4 regions of the Streptomyces sp. R11 genome follow, and region 4 is predicted to be linked to each of the others. Evidence: riboswitches for the same ligand, from Rfam matches in the RefSeq annotation. Region 4 holds a riboswitch; each other region holds the start of a gene.
What was found. Region 4 has a riboswitch for cyclic di-AMP ahead of AB5J55_RS17255 (transglycosylase family protein). Riboswitches for the same ligand answer to the same signal wherever they lie in the genome.

Region 1 (2,192 bases), 1.6 Mb from region 4:
CCGCCCGGCCACCGCATCCGCCTCGCCGTCTCCTCCGCGTACTGGCGTGGATCTGGCCCCAGCCGGACTCGGCAGCGGGCTTCGGCCTGGAACCGTCGGGAAGCTCGCTGGAACTTCCGGTACGCGCGCGTGCGTTGGACGAGTCAGCAGACGACACAGCGATCACCTTCGAGGAACCGGAGCAGGCGGAACCGCTCGGCGTGAACTCCCCCATCACGCTGGACGAGCCCCGCCCCGAGCGCCTCGTCGTGCGAGACGTGGCCAAGGGCGAGTGGCGCCTGGAGGTCGCCCCCCGGTACGGCGGCACGCGCGTGTACTCCGACGGCCTGGAGTTCACCGAGGAAGCGCTGGAGACGTACACGATCAACGAGTGGGACCCCCTGTCGGCCCGCACCCGCTCGGACTGGTCGATCCGCCTGCACCGCCCGGAGCTGGGGTGGGACGCAACCGTGCGCACACGCTCGGAGATCAGCTGCGACCGGCAGGACTTCATCGCCTCCAACGAGGTGATCTGCATGGAGGGCGAAGAGGTACTTTTCCACCGGACATGGGAGAAACGGACTCCACGGACAGCCGGTTAAAGGCGAGTTGGATTCATTGCCCGATTTGCCGCTCTTGTGGATGCCAGTGAATTGGGTCACTCACGCCCATTCATGGAACCGTCTCGGCGCACCCACGTCTCCCCTTGCTCCACAGCAAGTTGAGGCTTGGCAACCGCAAAGGATCAAGCGCCCCATTCGCACCAGACCATGGTCAACCGGCCGACAGGTGACCACGGCACTTGTTCCAGGCATGTGCTCTCGCATACGTTCCCGCTCAGTCGGGCGGACGCCTAATCCTGCCGCCGCCCGAGCCACCCACCCACGCAACTCATACACGCACGGCAGGAGCGGGGGACCCAGGTAAGTCGCCGGACCGGACGTCTTGATGGCGCCCCGGACCGGCTCGGGGTGAAGTCGCGCCGCCGCACGGCGGCGCGGCCGGGCATCTCCCGCCCGAACCCGACAGCTCACCTCGCAGGCGCCGGAGAGGAACAGCGCCATGCCCCGAGGCAAGCACCGCCGCCCCCGCACCAACCCGCTCACCCGGCACGTCATCGCAGCCGGCACCGGGACCGCCGCCCTCGCCATCCCGCTCCTGAGCGCGACCACCGCGAGCGCCGCACAGCCGGCCCAGTCCCCCACCGTCGCGCAGGCCGCTCCCCAGGCCGCCGTGAAGGCCAAGACCGTCGCGTACACCACGAAGAAGGGCGACACGCTCTACGGCATCGCCGACCGGTACGACGTGCAGGGCGGCTGGAAGCAGCTCTACAAGGACAACCGCAAGGCCGTCGGCGACGACCCCCGTCTGATCCACCCGGGCCTCGACCTGGAGGTCCGGGCGACGAAGAAGGCGAGCTCGCCGGGCAAGTCGGCCGACAAGGCGTCCGCACCCGCCAAGAAGTCGGGCGTCGCCAAGGCCACCCAGTCCTCCGTGAAGACGTACCCGAACAACCTGGACGGCTGGATCCGCAACGCGCTGGACATCATGGCGCAAAACGGAATTCCGGGTTCGTACGAGGGCATTCACCGCAACATCATGCGCGAGTCGTCCGGCAACCCCCAGGCCATCAACAACTGGGACTCCAACGCCGTCGCGGGCACCCCGTCCAAGGGCCTCCTGCAGGTCATCGACCCGACCTTCGCGTCGTACCACGTGCCGGGGACGGTGTACGACCCCTTCGACCCGGTCGCGAACATCACGGCCGCGTGCAACTACGCGGCCGCGCGTTACGGCTCGATCGACAACGTGAACGGTCCCTACTAGGCCCGGGCGCGGGGCCTGGCCGCCGACGACATGCCCTACCGGGCGAAGTCGGCCAGGCTCCCCGCGAACAGCCTCTCGAGGACGACGGCGATGCCGTCGTCCTCGTTCGAGAGGGTGATCTCGTCGGCGACCGCCTTGAGTTCGGGATGCGCGTTGGCCATCGCCACCCCGCGGGCGGCCCAGTCGAACATGGGGATGTCATTGGGCATGTCCCCGAAGGCGATCGTCTCGCGCGCGCCGAGACCGAGATGCTCGGCGGCGAGCGCGAGACCGGTCGCCTTCGTGATGCCGCATGGCTGGAGTTCGACGGTCCCGGGCCCCGACATGGTGACCGTCGCGAGGGAGCCGACCACCGACCGCGCCGTCGCCGCCAACTCGTCGTCGGA
Region 2 (2,192 bases), 570 kb from region 4:
GCCGTACTGCCCGAGCCGGCCGAGCGGATCGGCGGCTTCCGGATCGCGGCACGGTACGAGGCGGCGCAGGAGGGCGCCTCCATCGGCGGCGACCTGTACGCCGTGCAGGACAGCCCGCACGGCCTGCGGGTCGTCGTGGGGGACGTGCGCGGCAAGGGCATCGGAGCGGTGGGCGCGGTCGCCGTGGTCATCGGGGCCTTCCGCGAGGCCGCCGAGCAGGAGACCACGCTGGAGGCGGTCGCACAGCGCCTGGAGCGGGCGCTGGTGCGCGAGCGCGACCGGCGTGAGTGGGCCGAGTCCGCCGAGGGGTTCACCACCGTCGTACTCGCCGAGCTGCCGCACGGCAGCGGGATCGTGCGCCTCGTCAACCGCGGGCATCCCTCGCCCCTGCTGCTGTACGCCGACGGCACCGTGCGCTCGCTGCCCGCCGCCGAGCCCGCGCTGCCGCTCGGCATGCGAGAGCTGGGCGTCTGGCCCGACCGGGCTCAGGAGGCCGACTGCCCGAGCGGGGCCACGCTGCTCCTGTACACCGACGGCCTGAGCGAGGCACGGGACGGCGACGACCGGTTCTACGACCCCGAGGCGGGACTGGCGGGGCGGGCCAACGCCCGTTGCGAGCCGGCGGCGCTGCTGGAGAAGCTGGCGGCGGAGGTGCGGCGGCACTCCGGGGGCGGGATGGCGGACGACATGGCCCTCATCGCCGTACGGCGGCCATGATGCGGTTCCTTGATCCTTGTCACCGGACGTGACCGGGCGACCCCCCTCCGCATAACAACTGACACACCGTCAACACCTGTGTGGCGTCTGAGGTCTGGCCAACTCGCCCGATTTAGGCCGCTCATGACCCGTAAGTCCAGGCGAAAATCGTTAATGATCAAGTGGAACAGCTTGGAATCCGCACCCCGGGTCTATTAACGTTCGATAACGCAGCGCGGTCGTCCCAGCCGTCACAAGAGGCGGCTCCGTGCGCATGCGCCGAATCTCGAAAGGGAACCGGGGAACCACCAACTTGGGGTGAATCGCGCAGATACCACCGTGAAGTCACGGGCGGTATACGCGCGTAGGAGACCTTCCTGCTCCGAACCCGTCAGCTAACCCGGTAGGCGAGAAGGAAGGAAAGGAGTACGCCCACGTGGCGTCCAACCGGCCTGCCCCGCAAGCCCCGTTCGTGCCGAGCCAGCGCAGCACCGACACCTTCGGCTACGACCGCAACCGCACCGACGAGGGCCCGTTCGAGGAGTGGAATCCCACCGCGGAGTCCCTTCGTCCCGTTCGCGGCAGGCATCGCGTCTCCAAGCAGCGCGGCGGGGGACTCGCCCGCAGCTCCACGGTTCTCGGCGTCGGTGTCATAGCCGCCGTCGGCGCGGGCGGCATGGCCAGCGCGAACAGCGGCAAGCCGCCGGTCGCGATCACCATGCCGGACCTGCCCCTGATCTCGGACGACTCCTCCGAGCCCGCCGAGGACGCGGCCACCGCGCTCAGCACCATGGGCGAGACCTACGACGAGACCGCGCAGGGCGGTTCCGACGCCGGTGAGGCGCTGCGGAGCCGGATCATCGCGCAGGCCGAGTACCAGCAGGACCAGATCGACAGCAAGGCCGCCGCAGCCGCGGTCGCCGCCGCCGAGAAGGAGGCCGCCGACGCGGCCGCCAAGGCGGAGAAGGAAGCCGAGGCCAAGGCCGCCGCCGCGAAGGCAGAGGCCGAGGAGGAGGCCCGCAAGAAGGCCGAGGCCGAGCGCCTCGCCGAGCTGGCCAAGCAGTACACGCTGCCGACCTCCTCCTACACCATCACCTCGACCTTCGGACAGGCCGGCGCCTACTGGTCCTCCGGGTACCACACGGGCCTCGACTTCGCCGCGCCCACCGGCACGCTGATCAAGGCCGTGCACAGCGGCACGATCACGTTCGCCGGCTGGGACGGCTCGTACGGCTACAAGACCGAACTCACCCTCGACGACGGCACCGAGGTCTGGTTCGCGCACCAGTCCTCGATCAGCGTGAGCGTCGGCCAGAAGGTCAACACCGGTGACGTCATCGGCCGCGTGGGCGCCACGGGCAACGTGACCGGCGCCCACCTGCACCTCGAGGTGCACCCCGGCGGCAGCTCCAGCGGCATCGACCCGCTGGCGTGGCTGCGCGGCAAGGGGCTCACGCCCTGAGGCGTTACGGCCTCTGTCCTTGTGAAGTTCCCAG
Region 3 (2,192 bases), 1.8 Mb from region 4:
TTGCTGTCGGCAGCGTCGTAGATCGAGAACGACGAGGTGAACCCGAGCTTCTTGCTCTCTCTGCGCAGGATGCGCACGCACGCGCTGTGGAAGGTCATCACCCACATCGCGTTCGCGCGCGGGCCGACGAGCTGCTCGACACGCTCCTTCATCTCGCCCGCGGCCTTGTTGGTGAAGGTGATCGCGAGGATCTGACCCGGATGCACATTCCGCTCGGCCAGCAGGTGCGCGATGCGATGGGTGAGCACACGCGTCTTGCCGGACCCGGCACCGGCCACGATGAGCAGCGGGCCACCGGAGTGGACGACGGCCGCACGCTGGTTCTCGTTCAGCCCCTCCAGCAGCGCCGCCGCGTCGAGGGCCGGGCGCGGGGCACCGTCGCGGTAGTAGTCGTCCCGGTCCGGCGGCACGTCGAACTTCCCGCCGAACAGATCGTCCGGAACCGGCTCCGGAGCGTGATCGTCCTCGGGCGGCGGCGGGGGTTCCTCCGCATGGGCCCGCGGGGCCTGGAGGTCCGCCAGGAAGCTGTCGTCAAAGAGGCTGCTCATCGCTCTCCGAGTCTAGGGCTCCCCACTGACAGCCCGCCGCCGCCCTGAGAACATCACCTGTTTCAGGGGCCACCGATCTTCAAACCCCGCACACCCAAACACCCCCCTCACCCTCCAGAACCATCCCATTACGATCCGCAACCCCCTGAACCCAACCGACCCAATTCCACCGACACGTACCCCAATCCCCGAAAGTCCCGCAACCCACCACCAACAGCCCCACATCGACCACGATCCACGGCACACATCGCCAAGGTCACGAAAATGTATCGGGCATATCGAACATCAACCTTCACAGGGGCCACACGAGTTGGCTACCGTGCCGGACAGGCCGTACGACCCCCACCGGCGAACGACGCCGGGCCGCACGGCCTCCGCCGAGTCCGGAGCGCCGCCGTGCACCCGGAGCCGGGGACCCACCGAACTTGGGGTGAATCGGCCCGACTCCCGCCCGGGGAACGGCCGTAGGGCAACCCTTCCGAACCACCCGCCCGAACCCGACAGCTAACTCGGTAGGCGGAGCATGGAAGGAGTCGCCTCCCTTGGCGTCGCACCGCAAGTCGCGTCCCGCTGGTACGCGCGTAGCAGGCATACGGACCCCCGCCCTCGCCACGGCGGCCCTCACCTCCGTCGCCCTGCTGTCCCAGACGGCCAACGCGAGCCCCTCGACGGACGACAAGCCGAGCCTCGAGGAGGTCGAGAAGAAGGTCGACGACCTCTACCGCCAGGCGGAGTCGGCGACCGAGAAGTACAACGCGGCCAAGGAGAAGACCGCGAAGCAGCGCAAGCGCGTCGACACCCTCCTCGACGACGTCGCCCAGCGCACCCAGAAGCTCAACGACGCACGTGAGGAACTCGGCCGCAACGCAGCCGCCCAGTACCGCACGGGAGCCTCGGCCCCCGACACGGCGACCTTCCTCCTGGCGGACACCCCGCAGGACTACTTCGACCAGACCCAGCTGATGGACCGCATGACGGGCCGCCAGAAGGAATCGGTCGACGACTACTTCACCCAGCAGTCCGCGACCATGAAGAAGCGCCAGGAGGCCGCCCAGAGCCTCGAAACGCTCACCAAGTCGCAGAACGACCTGCGGACGGCCAAGTCCACCGTCCAGAAGAAGCTCGCCGACGCACGCGAACTGCTCTCGAAGCTGACGGCGGAGGAGAAGGCGCGCCTCGCCGCGATCGAGAAGCGCAAGGAGGAGGAGGCCGCCCGCAAGGCGGCGGAACTGGCCCGCCAGCAAGAGGCGGCCGAGCGCCGGCGCCAGGAGGCGGCCCAGCAGCAGGAGAGCCAGGACTCCTCGTCCGACTCGTCCTCCTCCGACTCATCCGCGTCGGACTCCTCGTACGCGACCAAGGCCGAGAAGGCCCTGGCCTTCGCCCGCTCCCAGGTGGGCAAGCCGTACGTCTGGGGCGCCACCGGCCCCGACTCCTACGACTGCTCCGGCCTCACCCAGGCCGCCTGGAAGGCCGCAGGCGTCGACATCCCGCGCGTCACCTACGACCAGGTCAACGCCGGCACCACGGTCTCCGTCTCCAGCGCCCAGCCCGGCGACCTCGTCTTCTTCTACGACGACATCACGCACGTGGGCCTCTACATAGGCAACGGCATGATGATCCACGCCCCGAAGCCCGGCGCGTACG
Region 4 (2,192 bases):
ACGTCGATGGACGGCACGAGTATCTCCTTCTTGGGATGTGAAGCACTGTGTCGCTGGTGGTGCGGGGCTGTGAGCCTTGCGACTAGAGCCTAACCGCCCCGGGGACATCGGCAGCCGACCGACCGTCCCGTGGACAGGACCGAACCGTACCCATTGTTTCCTACCGGAACAAAGGGCGGGTGACTTACAGGGAAAGAAAAAGCCCCGCCCCGGTGCGTACGGGGGAACACGCACCGGGGCGGGGAGCCCGTGGGGGACGGGGGTGACCCTCACGAGGTCTTCATGATGAGTTCCACGGATGTGAGGGCTCTGCGGTTCAGCTTGTGGCCGCGTATTACTTCAGGTGCAGCTGCTGACCCGGGTAGATCAGGTCGGCGTCCTCGACGATGTCCTTGTTCAGCTGGAACAGCTTCTCCCAGCCGCCCTTGACCTTCTTCTTCTCGGCGATCGAGCTGAGGGTCTCGCCCTTGGCGACCTTGTACTCGCCGTCGCCCTTCTTGACCTTCTTGCCGGTCGGGGTGGTGACGGTCTTGGTCGACTTCTTCTCGGCCGCCGGACGCTCGGCGGAGCGGGAGGCCGGCTGCTCCTCGGTGGCGCGAGGGGCGTCCTCGGTGCTCTGCGAGGAGCCGGAGCCGTTGTACGCGGCGCTCGACAGGCCGGTGCCGCAGTGCGGCCAGGCACCCTTGCCCTGGCCCGCGAGAACCTTCTCGGCGATCTCGATCTGCTGGGCCTTGGTGGCCTTGTCGGCGGTGGAGGCGTACGCCGTGCCGCCGTACGCGGCCCAGGTGGAGGCGGAGAACTGCAGGCCGCCGTAGTAGCCGTTGCCGGTGTTGATCGACCAGTTGCCGCCGGCCTCGCACTGGGCGACGGCGTCCCACTCGGAGGCGGTGGCGGCGGAGGCGCTGCCGGCCGCCATCAGCGGGGCGGCGACGGCGGCGGCGCCGGCGACGCCGACGACGGCTATGGCGCGGGCGGCCTTGGACGGACGACGGTGCTTGCCCTTGCTGGAAAACAGCATGGTTGGATCCCCTCACCGACGCCTGCGAGGTGAGCTGTCGGGTTCGGGCCGGTTGAGTTGCCCGGCCGCGCTCGTCCGCCTTTCGGCTCGCGTTGCGCGGCTTCACCCCAAGCCGACTCCGGCGTGCGGCCCCGAAAGGCCTCAACTGCCGGACCCGGCGCTTACCTTGGGTCCCCCGCTCCTGCCTACGGCGCTTGACGCGACGACTGTTCCCGTGCGGCCGCTGGCAGGATTCGGCGTTGCGGCAGCCGGGGCTCGTGGTGACGAGCGATCACGACCGTAGACACCCGATTCCCGGAATTACAAAGACGATCAGGGCTTCTGAGATCTATCTCTCACTGCATTTAAAACGGACATTCAGGTGCGAAAGGTGACGCGAACTCCCGCTGTTTTTCGCCCCGTTCGGCCCTTATTCGACGGGGACGTCCAGGGTCTGACCGGGGGCGATGTCGTTCGCGTCGGCACCGATGGCGCCCTTGTTCGCGTCGTACAGCGCCCGCCACCCGCCGTCGAGGTCAAGGGAGTCGGCGATGGAGGCCAGAGTGTCGCCGGCCCGGACCTTGTACGAGGCATGGCGACCGGAGGGCTCGGCGGCCGGGTCGGCAGCCTCACTCTCGTCGGCACTGGACCCGCGGTGACGCCCGGAGCCGGCCGCCTCGCCGGTGAGCGTACTGGTGTCGACGAGGCTCCAGGCGCCCACATCTTGCACCCAGTTGTCCTGATTGTCCCCGTCCGGGGTCTCCACGGGGGAGCTGTCGGGCGACTGTGAGGCCTTGGCGTCAGGTGACGCGTCAGGCTTCGCCGAGCTGTCCGCCTTGGCCGACGAGGAAGGGGAGGAAGAGGGAGAAGAGGATGAATCCCGGGGCGATTCGGACGAAGCACTGGGGGATTCACTCGACGAGCTCGATGAACTCGACGGTCCATCGGTCGAGTCCGACGAGTTCGAGGAACCCGAGGAGTCAGACGAATTGGATGAACTCGACGAGCCGGACGAATCGAGCAAGCCGGAGGATCCGGACACCTCGGAGGGTGAGTCGTCCCCCACTCCGGTGTCGAGGTCGACCAAGCCGTTCTTCGGGGTGAGCCCGTTGAGCACCGCACAGGTACCCCAGGGCTTGGTTCCCTGGTCGGCGAGGATCTCCTGCGCCACGGCGATCTGCTGGGAACGGCTCGC

Region 1: another riboswitch for cyclic di-AMP. It lies ahead of AB5J55_RS24910 (transglycosylase SLT domain-containing protein); the one in region 4 lies ahead of AB5J55_RS17255 (transglycosylase family protein).
Region 2: another riboswitch for cyclic di-AMP. It lies ahead of AB5J55_RS19960 (M23 family metallopeptidase); the one in region 4 lies ahead of AB5J55_RS17255 (transglycosylase family protein).
Region 3: another riboswitch for cyclic di-AMP. It lies ahead of AB5J55_RS25890 (NlpC/P60 family protein); the one in region 4 lies ahead of AB5J55_RS17255 (transglycosylase family protein).

The regions. Positions count from the first base shown of each region.
Region 1 covers NZ_CP163432.1:5,362,246-5,364,437, reverse strand. Annotated here, with positions in the region: partial or broken gene AB5J55_RS24915 (CocE/NonD family hydrolase) at 1-581, shown strand, start outside; cyclic di-AMP (ydaO/yuaA leader) riboswitch at 868-1,036, shown strand; gene AB5J55_RS24910 (transglycosylase SLT domain-containing protein) at 1,042-1,806, shown strand; gene AB5J55_RS24905 (HAD family hydrolase) at 1,842-2,192, opposite strand, start outside.
Region 2 covers NZ_CP163432.1:4,378,581-4,380,772, reverse strand. Annotated here, with positions in the region: gene AB5J55_RS19965 (PP2C family protein-serine/threonine phosphatase) at 1-717, shown strand, start outside; cyclic di-AMP (ydaO/yuaA leader) riboswitch at 964-1,121, shown strand; gene AB5J55_RS19960 (M23 family metallopeptidase) at 1,133-2,158, shown strand.
Region 3 covers NZ_CP163432.1:5,560,207-5,562,398, reverse strand. Annotated here, with positions in the region: gene pcrA (DNA helicase PcrA) at 1-548, opposite strand, end outside; cyclic di-AMP (ydaO/yuaA leader) riboswitch at 914-1,082, shown strand; gene AB5J55_RS25890 (NlpC/P60 family protein) at 1,091-2,192, shown strand, end outside.
Region 4 covers NZ_CP163432.1:3,809,103-3,811,294, forward strand. Annotated here, with positions in the region: gene eno (phosphopyruvate hydratase) at 1-17, opposite strand, end outside; gene AB5J55_RS17255 (transglycosylase family protein) at 335-1,018, opposite strand; cyclic di-AMP (ydaO/yuaA leader) riboswitch at 1,023-1,221, opposite strand; gene AB5J55_RS17260 (transglycosylase family protein) at 1,428-2,192, opposite strand, start outside.